Regions from separate parts of the Saccharopolyspora sp. ASAGF58 genome, predicted to be linked through region 3. Evidence: riboswitches for the same ligand, from Rfam matches in the RefSeq annotation. Region 3 holds a riboswitch; each other region holds the start of a gene.
What was found. Region 3 has a riboswitch for glycine ahead of gcvT (glycine cleavage system aminomethyltransferase GcvT). Riboswitches for the same ligand answer to the same signal wherever they lie in the genome.

Region 1 (5,303 bases), 1.3 Mb from region 3:
CCCCGGACGAGATCAAGTACACCGAAGAGCACGAATGGGTTCAGCGCACCGGCGACGACACGGTGCGCATCGGGATCACCGAATACGCCCAGCAGCAGCTGGGCGACGTGGTGTTCGTGCAGCTGCCGGAACCCGGCCAGCAGGTCACCTCTGGCGAGTCGATGGGCGAGGTCGAGTCGACCAAGAGCGTCTCCGAGATCTACGCCCCGGTGAGCGGCGAGGTGATGGCCCGCAACGAGCAGCTGGAAGACGAACCGGAGCTGGTCAATTCGGCACCGCTGGGGGGCGGCTGGATGGTCGAGCTCAAGCTCGCCGACCCGGCCCAGCTGGACGCCCTGCTCGACGCCCAGGCCTACCAGAAGCTGACCGAATCCTGATCCGACCAGGCAAGATCGTCGGACTGTCGGGGGCCGGTAGGAAAATGTCGGGAGTCCCGCGTTCCGTGCTTGTACCTGCACTGTACGTTGGGTACATACTTGGCACGATCTATCCGCGTAGAGGAGAGCTCAGGTGAGCCAATTCCCCGGGCACGGCGATGTTCCGCCGGAGCAGTCACCGGAGACCACCTCGGTCTTCAGGCCCTTCCTCTCGGAGCCGGAAAGCACCGAGAGTGCGTCCCCGGAGCCCGCCGCCGCATCCGCATCCGCATCCGGGGTCGATGCGCTGCCCGCAGGGTCCGCCCTGCTGGTGGTGAAGCGCGGCCCCAACGCGGGGTCGCGATTCCTGCTGGACCGGGAGACCACCAGCGCGGGACGACACCCCGACAGCGACATCTTCCTCGACGACGTCACGGTTTCCCGTCGGCACGCCGAGTTCCGGCGCGAGGGCAACGACTTCGTGGTCGTAGACGTCGGCAGCCTGAACGGCACCTACGTCAACCGGGAACCGGTGGACACCTCGGTGCTCGCCAACGGTGACGAGGTGCAGATCGGGAAGTTCCGCCTGGTGTTCCTTACTGGTCCGATCGATGGGGGCCCAGGCGCCCGCTGAGGACGCCCTGGGAACGACTTGTCGACCCGCCAGCGGGGCGACGCCGAAGCGGCGTCGCCCCGCTAGCGCGTCAAGGTACTGCGCAGCCGAGATCAACTGCATCCTCGCACGGGGAATTTCCCGACGTCTCAACCGGTTTCCACGTTGCAGCGGTCCTCTTTCCACCGGCCCAACGGGGCGGTGGGCGGTGTATCGTGCTGGTAATGCTCGATAAGGAGCTCAGCCAGTGGTTCGGGCCAGATGCACCGGCAGGAAGGCCGCGAATTCGGTGGTCGACCAGACCGCTAAGGGATGGGCGTGTCCGCCGCAACGCGGGTAGCGTCGGAGGCGTCGGTGCGCGATCCTCGACGGGGATGTCACGCTTCGGCGCGCTGGAGGAGGCGATGTGACGATGAGCAGCGAGATGCGCGTCGTCGGCGTGCGAGTTGAACTACCAGCAAACCAGCCGATTCTGCTGTTGCGCGAGGCGCACGGCGAGCGTTACCTGCCGATCTGGATCGGCTCGGTCGAGGCGACCGCCATCGCACTCGAGCAGCAGGGTGTGCGGCCGCAGAGACCCCTGACCCACGACCTGCTGAAGGACGTCATTGGGGCCCTGGGACGCGACCTTGAACAGGTGCGGATCACCGATCTCCAGGACGGCACCTTCTTCGCCGAGCTGGTGTTCGACGGGGATGTGCGGGTCTCGGCGCGGCCGAGCGACTCGGTGGCGCTGGCGCTGCGCATCGGGGTGCCGATCCACGCCGACGAATCGGTGCTGGACGAGGCCGGGCTGATCATCCCGGACGAGCAGGAGGACGAGGTCGAGAAGTTCCGCGAGTTCCTCGACTCCGTGTCGCCGGAGGACTTCCGCGGCGCGGACACCTGAGCCTGCCGATCGACCCGACGAGACCTCCCGGCCCCCGTCCGCGCGCTGCGGGCGGGGGCCGGGTCGTCCGGGTGCCCGCGCGTCGCGTTGACCTCCCCGCGGGGCAGGCATACCGTCGAACTTACGCGAATTGCCCCGGTGTGATTCGGCCGCTGGGCGGTGTTCGCGGCCCCGGATCGCGACGGTCCGGGAGCTGGTGATCGTCGTCGTCGGCTTCGTGCCGGACGAGGGGAGGCAGGCGTGGTCGAGGAAGCGCCCAACCGGGAGGCTGCCGCGGAGCAGGGCGAGCTGTTCCCCGACGCCGCACTGCCGGACGAGCTGGTCGGCTACCGGGGCCCGGCCGCCTGCCAGATCGCCGGCATCACCTACCGCCAGTTGGACTACTGGGCGCGCACCAAGCTGGTCGGCCCGTCCATCCGCAGCGCCGCCGGCTCCGGCTCGCAGCGCCTCTACTCGTTCAAGGACATCCTGGTGCTCAAGGTGGTCAAGCGACTGCTGGACACCGGGGTTTCGCTGCACAACATCCGGGTCGCGGTGGACCACCTGCGCAACCGAGGAGTGCAGGACCTGGCCCGGCTCACGCTGTTCAGCGACGGGACGACGGTCTACGAGTGCACCTCTGCCGAGGAGGTGGTCGACCTGCTGCAGGGTGGCCAAGGGGTGTTCGGCATCGCCGTCAGCGGCGCGATGCGCGAGATCAGCGGCACCATCCACGACTTCCCGGCCGAGCGGGCCGACGGGGGCGAGCTCGTGCCGCTGGTCGACGACGAGTTGTCCCGCCGCCGGCGCGACCGGCAGGCTGAAACGGGCTGATCGCGGCGGGCCCCGGCCGGGTGGTGTGCGGCCGGTGACATCACGGGTCCGCTCGATCCCCTGGTCGGGTAAGCTGCGGCACATCGCCGACCCCGTGCGGGAGAGTCCGGCCCGGCTTCGGCCGTGGTCGGCGCCGAAGGAGCAAACCTCCCCGCCAACCTCTCAGGCCACCTGGACCGCACGGGCGAGATGCCTCTGGAAAGAGGATGCACCACGGCTGTGGTGCATCCCGCCGACGGTGCAAGCCCGGTTCCCGGGTGAAGCTCTCAGGCGTTCGCTTCGCGGACAGTGACAGAGGGGGAGAGCAGGCAGTTCCGGCTGTTCTGCCGCCCTTTGCCCGCCGCGACAATTGAGGTTTGGCGATGACCGACGTGACGCACGATCGCATTCCACTGGCCGCCCTGGAGCACGGAACGCCGTTCGCCGACCGGCACGTCGGGCCGATGCCGGCGGAGCTTGCCCGCATGCTCGACGTGATCGGCGTCGGCTCGTTGGAGGAGCTGGGTCAGAACGCCGTGCCGGACACCATCCGGGAAGGCGACCTGCAGCTGGCGCTGCCCGAGCCGGCCACCGAGTCCGAGGCGCTGGCCGAGCTGCGCGAGCTCGCGCGCCGCTGTCGCCCGCACGCCGAGATGATCGGGCTGGGCTACTACGGCACGGTCACGCCGCCGGTGATCCTGCGCAACGTGCTGGAGAGCCCGGCCTGGTACACCGCTTACACCCCGTACCAGCCGGAGATCTCGCAGGGTCGGCTCGAAGCGCTGCTGAACTTCCAGACGATGGTGGCCGACCTGGCCGGGGTGCCGGTGGCCAACGCGTCGATGCTCGACGAGTCCACCGCGGCGGCCGAGGGCATGACGCTGGTGCGCCGCGCGGGCCGGTTGAAGTCGCCGCGGTTCGTGGTGGACGCCGACACGCTGCCGCAGACCATCGCGGTGATCGAGACCCGCGCGGAGCCGCTGGGCATCGAGATCGTCGTTGCCGACCTGTCCGCCGGCGCGCAGGCGCTGCCGGAGGACGAGTTCTTCGGCGCGCTGCTGTCCTACCCGGGTGCCTCCGGCGCGGTGCGCGACCAGGAGCAGATCATCGCCGAGGTGCACCGGCGCGGCGCCAAGGTCGTCGTCGCGGCCGACCTGCTGGCGTTGACGCTGCTGCGCTCGCCCGGCGAGATCGGCGCGGACGTGGTGGTCGGCAGCACCCAGCGATTCGGGGTGCCGATGGGCTTCGGCGGCCCGCACGCCGGATTCATGGCCGTGGCCAAGGGACTCGAACGGCAGCTGCCGGGCCGGTTGGTCGGCGTGAGCGTCGACGCCGACGGCAACCAGGCCTACCGGCTGGCGCTGCAGACCCGCGAACAGCACATCCGCCGCGAGAAGGCCACCAGCAACATCTGCACCGCGCAGGTCCTGCTGGCCGTCGTGGCGTCGATGTATGCCGTGTACCACGGCCCCGCCGGGCTGCGGTCCATCGCGACCCGCGCGCACCGGATGGCCGCCGTGCTCGCCGAGCAGCTGCGCCGCGGCGGGGTCGAGGTGCTGCACCGGGAGTTCTTCGACACCGTCGTCGCGAGGGTGCCGGGCAAGGCCGACGACGTTGTCGCCACGGCCCGCCGGGGCGGCATCAACCTGCGCCGGGTGGACGCCGACCACGTCGGGATCAGCTGCGACGAGACCACCACGCGGGCGCATCTGGCGGCGGTGTGGCAGGCCTTCGGCGTCACCGTCGGCGACGCCGACGAACTCGACATCGAGACGCCGGACGCGCTGCCCGTGGCGCTGGAGCGCACCTCGGAATACCTGACGCACCCGGTGTTCCACACCCACCGCTCCGAGACCTCGCTGCTGCGCTACCTGCGGCAGCTGTCGGACAAGGACATCGCGCTGGACCGCAGCATGATCCCGCTGGGCTCGTGCACCATGAAGCTCAACGCGACGGCCGAGATGGAGCCGATCACCTGGCCGGAGTTCGGTTCGCTGCACCCGTTCGCGCCCGCGCAGGACGCCGAGGGGCTGCTGTCGATCGTCAAGGACCTGGAGACCTGGCTGGCGGAGGTCACCGGCTACGACGCGGTGAGCCTGCAGCCGAACGCCGGTAGTCAGGGCGAGTTCGCCGGGCTGCTGGCGATTCGCGCCTACCACCGCAGCCGTGGTGCCGCCGACCGGGACCTGTGCCTGATCCCGGCGAGCGCGCACGGCACTAACGCCGCCAGCGCAGTGATGGCCGGGATGCGGGTGATCGTGGTCCGCTGCGACGACACCGGAAACATCGAGCTGGAGCACCTGCGCGAGCTGGTCACCGAGCACGCCGACATCCTCGCCGCGATCATGATCACCTACCCGTCCACGCACGGCGTGTACGAGGACACCGTGCGCGAGGTGTGCGGCCTGGTGCACGACGCGGGCGGCCAGGTGTACGTCGACGGGGCGAACCTCAACGCCCTGATCGGCTTGGCGCGGATGGGCAAGTTCGGTTCCGACGTCTCGCACCTGAACCTGCACAAGACGTTCTGCATCCCGCACGGCGGTGGCGGGCCGGGCGTCGGCCCGATCGGCGTGCGCGAGCACCTGGCGCCGTTCCTGCCGAACCATCCGATGCAGCCCGCGGCCGGACCGGTCTCCGGCGTCGGCCCGAT
Region 2 (5,303 bases), 640 kb from region 3:
GCACGCGGTGCTCCGGCCCAACGCCTTCATGCAGAACGCGCTGCAGTGGCTGCCGACCATCCGGAGGCGCGACGCGATCGTGCTGCCGGTCGGGGCGGCGCGGGTCAGCATGATCGACGTCGGGGACATCGGGCTCGCGGCGGTGACCCTGCTGACCTCGGACGCTGTCGGCGACTACGACCTCACCGGGCCGGAAGCCCTCAGCTACCGGGAAGTCGCGTCGATCCTGTCCGAAGTGGCCGGTCGCCGGATCCGGCACGTGGATGCGGAGCCGGCGGAGGTCGCGGCGGCCATGCGCTCGGCCGGGGTCCCCGACTGGGCGGTGGCGGCGCGCCTGCAGCTCTACGCCACCTACCGGGCCGGCGACGCGGAGGTGGTCACGACGGCGATCAACGACATCACCGGCCGCCCGCCGCGCGACTACCGGTCGTTCGCCGCCGGCCTCGCCGAACAGTTGCGGAATTGACGAAACGAGGGAACCGATGCACGTATTCGCCATCGGGGCCAGCGGGGTCCTGGGGCGCCACCTCGTCCCCATGTTGCTGCGCCGAGGACACGATGTGACCGTCATGGCGCCCGATCGCCTCGACCGGCTACCGGGCGAGGCCCGCCGGGTCCGCGCCTCGCTGCTCGACCCGGCGGCGGAACGCTTGCTGGCGGCGGAGTTCAAGGAGGTGGACGCGGTGGTCAACGCGGCCACTGCCGTCCCCGCCATGCCGACCGCGCCGGGCGGCTGGGCGCGGAACACTGCGCTGCGCAGCACCGGGACCGCCGTGGTGACCGGGGCGTTGCAGGAAGCCGAGGTGCGCCGCTTCGTCCAGATGAGCATCACGATGGTCTACGCCGACGGCGGCGACGACAAGCTGACCGAGGCCGCACCGCTGGACCACCGGCCGGAACGGGCGACCCTCGTCGACCCGGTCCTGGCGATGGAGACCGCAGTACGCAAGCTGCCCGCCGACGAGATCGCGTGGAGCATCCTGCGTGGCGGGCGCTTCGTCGGCCCGGGAACGGTGCAGGACCAACAGCGCGCCCGGCTGCGCGCCGAAGACCTGCCCATCCCCGGTGCTGGCCGTGAGTGGGTGTCGATGGTGCACGCCCGCGATTACGCGGACGCGGTGGTCGCCGCGCTGGAGCGCGGATGCGCGGGCAAGACGCTGAACGTGGCGGACCAACCAGTGCGGGTCGCCGACTACTACCGCGACCTGGCCCGCGCGGACGACAGCCCGCCGCCCCGCCACGACCCGAACGCGGCAGCCGAACCCTCGCACCGCGTCAGCAGCGAAGCGGCGCGGCAACTCCTCGGCTGGGCCCCGGTGCACGGCATCTGGCCGCTCGGCGACGACGAAGACCGGTGACAGGAAGGGTCCCATCCTCGCACCAACGGGCACGCCGATGCCGACGGCGGAAGGACTCCACCGTCGGCATCTGGACGCTTTCACCGCACGCCGGGTGACAGGAAGGTTCCCATCCTCGCGCGGCAGAGCCGAGCGGTGACAGGAAAGTTCCCATGCTCACGCGGCAGAGCTCTCCGGCGGCCGGCGGTGACAGGAAGGTTCCCATCCTCGCGCTGGTCGGGCGGAAGGGTCAGCATTCGATGACGTTGACGGCGAGGCCGCCGCGGGCCGTCTCCTTGTACTTGACCTTCATGTCGCGGCCGGTCTCCCGCATCGTCTTGATCACCTTGTCCAGCGAAACGAAATGGCTGCCGTCGCCACGCAACGCCATCCGCGCAGCCGTGATCGCCTTCACCGACGCGACCGCGTTGCGCTCGATGCACGGAATCTGCACCAACCCACCGATCGGGTCGCAGGTCAACCCGAGGTTGTGCTCCATCGCGATCTCCGCGGCGTTCTCCACCTGTCTCGGCGTTCCACCCAGCACCTCAGCGAGCCCGGCAGCAGCCATCGAACACGCGGAACCCACCTCGCCCTGACAACCGACCTCCGCACCCGAAATCGACGCGTTCTCCTTGAACAACACGCCGACCGCACCCGCCGCCAGCAGGAACCGCACGACACCAGCATCATCCGCGCCAGGCGCGAACCGCGTGTAGTAATGCAGGACCGCAGGAACGATCCCGGCCGCACCGTTGGTCGGCGCGGTCACCACCCGCCCACCAGCCGCGTTCTCCTCGTTGACCGCGAGCGCGAACAGCGTGACCCACTCCAGCGGATCGTCGCGCTCGGTCAACGAAGCCGCCAGCTCCGCCGCCCGACGACGGACCTTCAGCCCACCGGGCAGCTCACCGGAGTTGCGGCAGCCGTTGTCAACGCATTCACGCATGACCTGCCAGATACCGAGCAACTCCTTGTGCACGGCATCCTCACCACGCCAGGACAACTCGTTTGCCAGCATCACACCGCTGATCGGCAGCCCTGACTGCTCGGTCCGCGCGAGCAGTTCCACACCCGTGCGGAACGGGTACCGCACTGCGGTCTCGTCCGGTTTGATCCGATCAGTGCCGGTAGCGTCCTCGTCGACGACGAAGCCACCGCCCACCGAGTAGAACACCGCGCTGTCCAGCTCGGCATCATCGGCACCGAACGCGGCGAAGCGCATCCCGTTGGGGTGCAACGGCAACGACTTGCGCCGGTGCATGACCAAGTCACGGTCCACGATGAACCGGATCTGCTGCACCCCATCCAAACGCAACCGGCCGGAGTCACGGATCTCGGTGACCCGGCCCTCTACCGCCGCCGGATCAACAGTCTCCGGACTGTGCCCCTCCAAACCCAGCAGCACAGCCTTCGGGCTACCGTGCCCATGCCCGGTCGCACCCAACGACCCGAACAACTCCGCCTTGATCCGCTCGACCTGCGGCAACCGGCCCGCGCTGTGCAACCGCTGCACGAACAACCGCGCCGCACGCATCGGACCAACCGTGTGCGAACTGGACGGCCCAATACCCACCGAAAACAGGTCGAAGACGCTGATCGCCATTGACCGCCTCCTACCTCGCTTGGCCCGTTACTCCGCGATCAGCTCGGCGTACTGCTCAGCGGTGAGCAGCGAACCGGTGCTGGTCGGGCGCACTTCGAGCAGCCATCCGTCGCCGAACGGCTCCGCGTTGAGCAGCGCCGGGTCGTCCACGACGGACTCGTTGAGCGCCACGACTTCGCCGGTCACCGGGGCGAACAGGTCACTGACGGACTTTGTGGACTCCAGCTCCCCGCAGGCCTGGCCCGCTTCGATCTTGTCGCCCACCTCGGGAAGCTGCACGTAGACGATGTCGCCGAGCGCGTCCGCGGCGTGCTGGGTGATGCCGATGCGGACCAGCTCGTCGCGGTCCTCGATCCACTCGTGCTCTTCGGAATAACGCAGGTGCGCAGGCAGGGACATGTCGGGAGGCTCCAAGGCAGTCGGGGGGGCACTCGTGCCCGTGGTGGCTGGGCCTCCCCCTCTGTTGCGGAACCTGAGAGCTTCGCCGCGGGCCTCGCGGCTTGCACCGTGGGTGGAGCGTCGATGAGACGCACGCTTTCCAGAGTTGCCTCGCCCGAACGGTCATGGGTGCCTGAGAGTTTGTGGGGAGTCTTGCTCCTTCGGCGCCCTGGGGGCTCGGCGTGAGCTCGCAGGGTCTCTCCCGCACGGGGTCGACGGCCGGTATGCGATTGTCGGTGTGCTCAGCAACGATAAACGGGCCAGCCCTGGTGTCAATGCCCTCCCCCACAACGCACGGAGGCGGCCCGAGGTATTCAGGAGGCCGGTGATGCTGGACATCCGGGCACTGGTCGAGCGGGTCGGCCCCACACTGCTGCGCACCGTGGTCGCCCCGGAACCGAGAGTGTGCGTCGGGGACGTCGTCATCGCCGAACCCGATGAGCCGCCGACGGCGGCGGGCGGCGACCTCGTGTTGGGCGTGGCCATCCCGGACCGCGAGCACGCGGTGGCGCTGACGAGGGATTGCGGCGCGAAGGGTGCCGCGGCGGTGCTGCTCAAACCGCCGATTTCGGCGGACGACGCGGTGGCCGCGGCAGCCCGGGACGCGGGGGTGGCGCTGGTCGAGGTCCGCCCTGGCACGGCGTGGGCGCAGTTGGTGTGGCTGATCCGTGCCGCGCTGGCCGGGACGGACATCGAGGAGGCCGACGCGCCCAGCACCGGGGTCGGCGACCTGTTCCGGCTCGCCGACGCGGTGGCGGACGTGGTGGACGCGCCGGTCACCATCGAGGACGCGCGCTCCCAGGTCCTGGCCTACTCCGCCCGGCAGGACCTCACCGACCCGGCGCGGGTCTCGACGATCATGGGCCGGAGGCAGCCCGACGACGTGCTCGCCAAGTTCCGCGCCCGCGGCACGTTCCGCCAGCTCAGCAAGGGCAGTTCGGCGATCTTCGTGCCCGCCCAGCAGGACGGCACCCTGCCCCGGCTGGTGGTGCCGATCCGGATGGGCGGTGAACTGCTCGGCTCGATGTGGGCCGTGGTCCCCGGCGAGGTATCCGAAGAACGCTCCACCGCGTTCGCCGACACCGCACCGCTGGTCGCGCTGCAACTGCTGCGGTGGCGTGCGGTGGCGGACGCGGAGCGCCGCCGATCTGCCGAGCAGGTGCGGCTGCTGCTGGAGGGCGGCGAAGGCTGGCGGGCGGCAGCGAACGAGCTGGCGGTGCCCGCCGAAGCGCACCGGGTCGTCGCCATCGAAATGCCCCCGTCCGCCAGCCCCGCGGAAGGGCACCGGTTGGCGATGTGGGAGTGGATCACGCGCGGAATCGGGCGGCGCCCGCTGGTCACCGAGATCGGCACCATGCTCTACGCGCTGGTGCCCGACCGGGGGCGCGCGGGCGGCTGGCCGGATCTGCGGGCAGCGCTCACGTCCCACGACGTTTCGCCGCGCCCGCTGATCGCGGTGGGCACCGCGGTGGCGGTCGCCGAGCTGCCCCAGTCGCGGTCGCAGGCCGAGGAGCTGATCAGCTTGCTGCGCACCGGCCAACTGCAGCAACGGGTGGCGGTGTACGAGGAGAACTGGCATCTGCTGGTGCTCAGCCGGATGGCCGGTGCGGCGACCGACGCCGGTATCGGTGCCCTCGGCCCGCTACCGGTGCTGCGCGAGCACGACCGAACGCAGGGCACCGAATACCTGGCCACGCTCCACGCGTGGCTGCGCCACCCCGGCGATCCCCGGCAGGCGAGCCGCGAGTTGCGCGTGCACCCGAACACCTTCCGCTACCGGATGAAGCGGCTCACCCAACTCGTGGACGTCGACCTCGAAGACCCCAACGTCCGCTCCGCGCTGTTCGCGCAACTGCTCGCCGACCGATGGGCGCAGCACGGCTGACAGCAAGGGAACCTTCCTGTCACAGCCGGGCGCGCAG
Region 3 (5,303 bases):
ACCTGGCGGGAAATCCGGTTCAGCCCGGCGACATCGGTGACCGACGGGAACATCGCGATGTCGGTGGCGTCCACGTAGGGCGAAACGTCGCCGGAGGCCACTGTGGACACCATGACCTTGGGCACGCCGACCGGCAGCGCGCGCATCGCGGGCGTGATCAGCGCGGTGCCGCCCGAGCCGCCGAGCCCGATGACCCCGTCGACGTCCTGCGCGACCAGGAACCGCTCGAACGCCGCGGCCATCGCGGTGACGGCCGATCCCCGCTCGCCGGTGAACACCGCGTAGGCCCCGTCCGGGTGGTGCGCGGCGACCTCGGCGGCCGACACGTCGGCGTCGGAACTCCCACCCGCGGTGGACAGGTCCACGGTGATCACGGGGTGCCCGCGGGCGATCAGCCCGGCGACGTAGAGCAGCTCAGCGGCCTTGGTGTCGAACGTCCCGGCGACGTACGCGCTGCCCACCACTAGTGCGTCACCGGGACAGCAACTCCAGCAGCTCAGCATCTTCCGCGAGGAATCGGCGCACCTGGTTCGCCCGGAACTCCTCGTGGCGGGCAAAGTACTCGCGCAGCGCTGCCACCGCGATCTCGTGCATCGACCGGCCCTCTCGCTCGGCTACATCGCGGAGCTTCGCGTTGTCGTCGTCGTTAAGCCGCAGAGTCATGGCCATTCCGAAATGGTATCGCGTGGTATCAGCTGATACCACATGCCCTTGGGGCACGAGAAGGCCCCCGGCGCCTTGGGTTCTTGGGTTCTAATTAGCGGGCACCGGGGGCCTTCGTCAGGGTTTTCGGTCAGTGGCCCTTGCCGCCCTTGCCGAAGAACTTGTTCTTGACCTGGTCGATCTTCTCCTTGTTCTTCGGGTCGGTGGCGTACTTCTTGGCCTGGTCGATCACCTTGCGGCCCTGCGGGCTGCTGGCGAAGTCGGCGACCTTCTTGAACAGAGACATCGTCGCTCCCGGCGGTTCGGAGTCACGGCTGTCACCAGGCTACCGACAAAACGGGCAGAGGTCTTCTCGCGAGGACAGCCCCGACGTGGCGTATCCCGCACCGCTGCGCAAAACGAGCCCGGAAACAGAGTTCAGCCGAGCACGCCGCTGATCGACGCGTGCCCCTTCAGGAGGTTGCGGGCGACGGTGCGGCGCTGGATCTCGTCGGTGCCCTCGAAGATGCGCAGCAGCCGCAGGTCGCGGTACCAGCGCTCGACCGGCAGCTCCTTCGTGTAGCCCATGCCGCCGTGCATCTGCAGCACCCGGTCGACGATCTCGTTGGCGCGGGTGGCCCCGAAGAGCTTGGCCACCGACTGCGCGTGCCGGGAATCCATGCCCTGGTCCACCTGCCAGGCTGCCTGCAGCACCAGCCAGCGCAGCGCCTCGATCTCCACGGCGGAGTCGGCGATCATCCACTGGACGGCCTGGCGCTCGGCGATCGGCTTGCCGAACGTCTCGCGGGTCTTGGCGTACTCCATGCCCATCTCGACGAGCCGTTCGCAGGCGCCGAGGGCGCTCGCGGGCAGCAGGTAGCGGCCGCGGCCGATCCACTGCATGGCGAGCTTGAAGCCGTGGCCGACCTCGCCGAGCACGTTGCGCTCCGGAACGCGCACGTTGTCGAACACCAGCGCGGCGGGCTGCCGCTCCCACGGGCCCATGATGTCGATCGGCTCGGACTTCCAGCCCGCGTCCCGGTCGGCCAGGAAGCAAGTGACCCCGCCGTTGGCGCCCTTCTCCTTGTCCGTGACGGCGAAGACCATCACGAAGTCGGCGTCGATGCCGCCGGTGATGAACGTCTTCTCGCCGTTGATCACCCACTCGTCGCCGTCCTTCACGGCGTTGGTGCGCAGGTTCTTGGCGTCCGAGCCGGCGCCCGGCTCGGTGATCGCGAAGCACGACTTGCGGGTGCCCTCGATCGTCGGGAGCAGGTAACGCTCCTTCTGCTCGTCGTTGGCGTAGTACAGGATGTTGTCGGCGTAGCCGCCGAAGCGGAACGGCACGAACGTGCGGCCGAGCTCGACCTCGATGAGCGCCGTCATCACCGCCGACAGGCCCATGCCGCCGTACTCCTCGGGCGTCTGCACGCCCCAGAACCCGGCCCGCTTCGCCTTGTCCTGCAGTTCCCGCTGCTCGTCCTTGGTCAGGCCGCGTTCTCCGGCCCGCTCGCGCCGCAGCACCTCGGGCTCCAGCGGCACCAGCTCGCGCCGGACGAAGTTGCGCACCCAGTCGCGGATGTCGCGCTCTGTGTCGGAAAGCGAGAAGTCGACCATCGCCGGATCCCCTTTGGTACAGGCACGTGGCTAACGCCGTTAGTTTTGGGCAGCCTCCAAGCGCTGTCCATGCGGCGCCTGGCCGCAGCGCTAGGCGTGCGCAAGGCGTCGCTTTACAACCACTTGTCGACCCGCCCGGGTTGACTCCGGTCACGTTCAGTTCGTAGCGTCGGCGTTCGCACAACCGAATACCGCGCCGATGACGTCGTGCGGGAGAGACTCCGGCCCCCGAGCAACCTCGGGACACCGGAGCGCCGAAGGAGCAATACTCCCCAGCAAACTCTCAGGCACCGGCACCGCACGGCACCAGGCGAACACGGAGAAAAGCAGGAGCAACGCGCTTCTCGCCCACGGTGCAAGCCGCCCCTCGCGGGGTGGCGAAACTCTCAGGCCAATGACTCCGGGGAGACCGCCCGACCAGCGCAAGCCCGCGCAGGTCGGGGTCGAGGTGTCCCCGATAAGGTTGGGCGCAGTGAGCTGACCGGCCCTCGACTGCCGACCGGCGCCCACCAGGAGGAGTCGCACCATGTCGTCGCCACGACAGACGCCCTTGCACCGAGTACACGAAGCCCTCGGGGCGACATTCACCGAGTTCGCCGGTTGGCGGATGCCGCTGCGCTACTCCGGCGACACCGCCGAGCACAACGCGGTGCGCAACAGCGCCGGCCTGTTCGACCTAACCCACATGGGTGAGATCCGGATCAGCGGCCCGCAGGCCGCCGAGGCGCTGGACTACGCGCTGGTCGCCAACGCCTCCGCGATCAAGCCCGGCCGCGCCCGCTACACGATGATCTGCAACGCCACCGGCGGCGTGCTGGACGACCTGATCGTCTACCGGCTCGGCGAGCAGGAGTTCCTGGTGGTAGCCAACGCGGCGAACGCCGCCGTGGTCTCGGCCGAACTGGCCGAGCGGCTCGGCGGCTTCGACGCCGAGCACCAGGACGTCTCCGACGACTACGCGCTGATCGCCGTGCAGGGCCCGAACGCGGTCGCCATCCTCGCCCCGCTGACCGACACCGACCTCGCCGAGGTCAAGTACTACGCGGGCTGCCGCAGCCAGGTCGCAGGCAAGGACGTGCTGCTGGCGCGTACCGGCTACACCGGCGAAGACGGCTTCGAGCTGTTCACCGCGCCCGGCGACGCGGAGGCCGTCTGGCAGGCGCTGACCGAGTCCGGCGCGCAGCACGGCCTGCAGCCTGCCGGGTTGTCCTGCCGCGACACGCTGCGGCTGGAGGCGGGCATGCCGCTGTACGGCAACGAGCTGTCCGCCGACCTCACGCCCTTCCAAGCCAGCCTCGGCCGGGTGGTCAAGCTGGACAAGCCCGGCGACTTCGTCGGCAAGGACGCGCTGGCCGCCGCCGCGGAGAAGCCCACCGAGCGCACGCTGGTCGGGCTGAGCACCGACCAGCGCCGGGCGCCCCGGCACGGCTACCGCGTGCTGGACGCCGACGGCGCCGAGATCGGCGTCGTGACCAGCGGTGCCCCGTCGCCGACCCTTGGCCACCCGATCGGCATGGCCTACGTCGACCGCGACCACAGCGAACCCGGCACCCAACTGCAGGTCGACATCCGCGGCAACAACGTCGCGGTGCAGGTCGTCGAGCTGCCGTTCTACCGCCGCAATGCCTGACGAGATCGAACCAGGAGGCAACACCATGTCGACACCGGACCTGTTCAATGACCAGCTGGCCGCGGTGGATCCCGAGGTGGCGGCGGCGGTCGGCGCCGAGCTCAACCGCCAGCAGACCACGCTGGAGATGATCGCTTCGGAGAACTTCGCACCACAGGCGGTCCTGGAGGCGCAGGGCTCGGTGCTGACCAACAAGTACGCCGAGGGCTACCCGGGGCGCCGCTACTACGGTGGCTGCGAGCACGTCGACGTCGTCGAGCAGCTGGCCATCGACCGCGTCAAGGAGCTCTTCGGGGCCTCCTACGCCAACGTGCAGCCGCACTCCGGGGCGCAGGCCAACGCGGCGGCGATGTTCGCGCTGCTCAAGCCCGGCGACACGATCATGGGCCTGGACCTGGCCCACGGCGGTCACCTCACGCACGGCATGCGGATCAACTTCTCCGGCAAGCTCTACAACGTGGTGCCCTACCACGTGCGCGCCGACGACCACCGCGTGGACATGGACGAGGTCGCCCGGCTGGCGCGGGAGAACAAGCCGCAGCTGATCATCGCCGGCTGGTCGGCGTACCCGCGGCAGCTGGACTTCAAGCGGTTCCGCGAGATCGCCGACGAGGTCGGCGCGTACCTGATGGTCGACATGGCGCACTTCGCCGGTCTGGTGGCCGCCGGGCTGCACCCGAACCCGGTGCCGCACGCGCACGTCGTCACCACCACCACGCACAAGACCCTGGGCGGCCCGCGCGGTGGCGTGATCCTGTCCTCGGACTCGGAGTTCACCAAGAAGTTCAACTCTGCGGTGTTCCCCGGCCAGCAGGGCGGGCCGCTGGAGCACGTGATCGCCGGCAAAGCGGTGGCGTTCAAGATCGCCGCCGGTGAGGAGTTCGCCGACCGGCAGCGCCGCACCGTGGAGGGCGCGCAGATCCTGGCCGAGCGGCTGCTGGCCGACGACGCCGCCAAGGCCGGTGTGCAGCTGGTCTCCGGCGGCACCGACGTGCACCTGGTGCTGGTGGACCTGCGCGACTCCGAGCTAGACGGCAAGCAGGCCGAGGACCGGCTGCACGAGATCGGCATCACGGTCAACCGCAACGCGGTGCCCAACGACCCGCGGCCGCCGATGGTGACCTCCGGCCTGCGCATCGGCACCCCGGCCCTGGCGACCCGCGGCTTCGGCAAGGACGACTTCACCGAGGTCGCCGACATCATCGCCGAGGCACTCAAGCCCGGCTTCGACGAAGCCGCCAGCGGCAAGCTCCGGGCCCGCGTCGAAGCCCTCGCCGCCAAACACCCCCTCTACCCGAACCTCTGATCGGAAGGCTTTGCCAGGAGAAGAACCTGTTTTCGATCCTAAGTGGACCATGCTGGAACGGGAAAAGGCCGTATTCCAACTGGTTCAACCCCCCTTGCGGGCCCTCGC

Region 1: another riboswitch for glycine. It lies ahead of gcvP (aminomethyl-transferring glycine dehydrogenase); the one in region 3 lies ahead of gcvT (glycine cleavage system aminomethyltransferase GcvT).
Region 2: another riboswitch for glycine. It lies ahead of gcvH (glycine cleavage system protein GcvH); the one in region 3 lies ahead of gcvT (glycine cleavage system aminomethyltransferase GcvT).

Annotation. Positions count from the first base shown of each region.
Region 1 covers NZ_CP040605.1:7,633,370-7,638,672, reverse strand. The annotation lists gene gcvH (glycine cleavage system protein GcvH) at 1-377, shown strand, start outside; gene garA (glycogen accumulation regulator GarA) at 511-990, shown strand; gene FDZ84_RS35800 (bifunctional nuclease family protein) at 1,382-1,858, shown strand; gene FDZ84_RS35795 (MerR family transcriptional regulator) at 2,099-2,671, shown strand; glycine riboswitch at 2,759-2,860, shown strand; gene gcvP (aminomethyl-transferring glycine dehydrogenase) at 3,034-5,303, shown strand, end outside.
Region 2 covers NZ_CP040605.1:1,497,257-1,502,559, forward strand. The annotation lists gene FDZ84_RS06820 (NmrA family NAD(P)-binding protein) at 1-466, shown strand, start outside; gene FDZ84_RS06825 (NAD(P)-dependent oxidoreductase) at 483-1,358, shown strand; gene FDZ84_RS06830 (L-serine ammonia-lyase) at 1,588-2,943, opposite strand; gene gcvH (glycine cleavage system protein GcvH) at 2,971-3,342, opposite strand; glycine riboswitch at 3,492-3,596, opposite strand; gene FDZ84_RS06840 (CdaR family transcriptional regulator) at 3,710-5,266, shown strand.
Region 3 covers NZ_CP040605.1:855,377-860,679, forward strand. The annotation lists gene FDZ84_RS03735 (Tm-1-like ATP-binding domain-containing protein) at 1-461, opposite strand, end outside; gene FDZ84_RS03740 (CopG family transcriptional regulator) at 472-663, opposite strand; gene FDZ84_RS03745 (hypothetical protein) at 794-949, opposite strand; gene FDZ84_RS03750 (acyl-CoA dehydrogenase family protein) at 1,081-2,259, opposite strand; glycine riboswitch at 2,460-2,568, shown strand; glycine riboswitch at 2,569-2,670, shown strand; gene gcvT (glycine cleavage system aminomethyltransferase GcvT) at 2,786-3,889, shown strand; gene glyA (serine hydroxymethyltransferase) at 3,915-5,195, shown strand.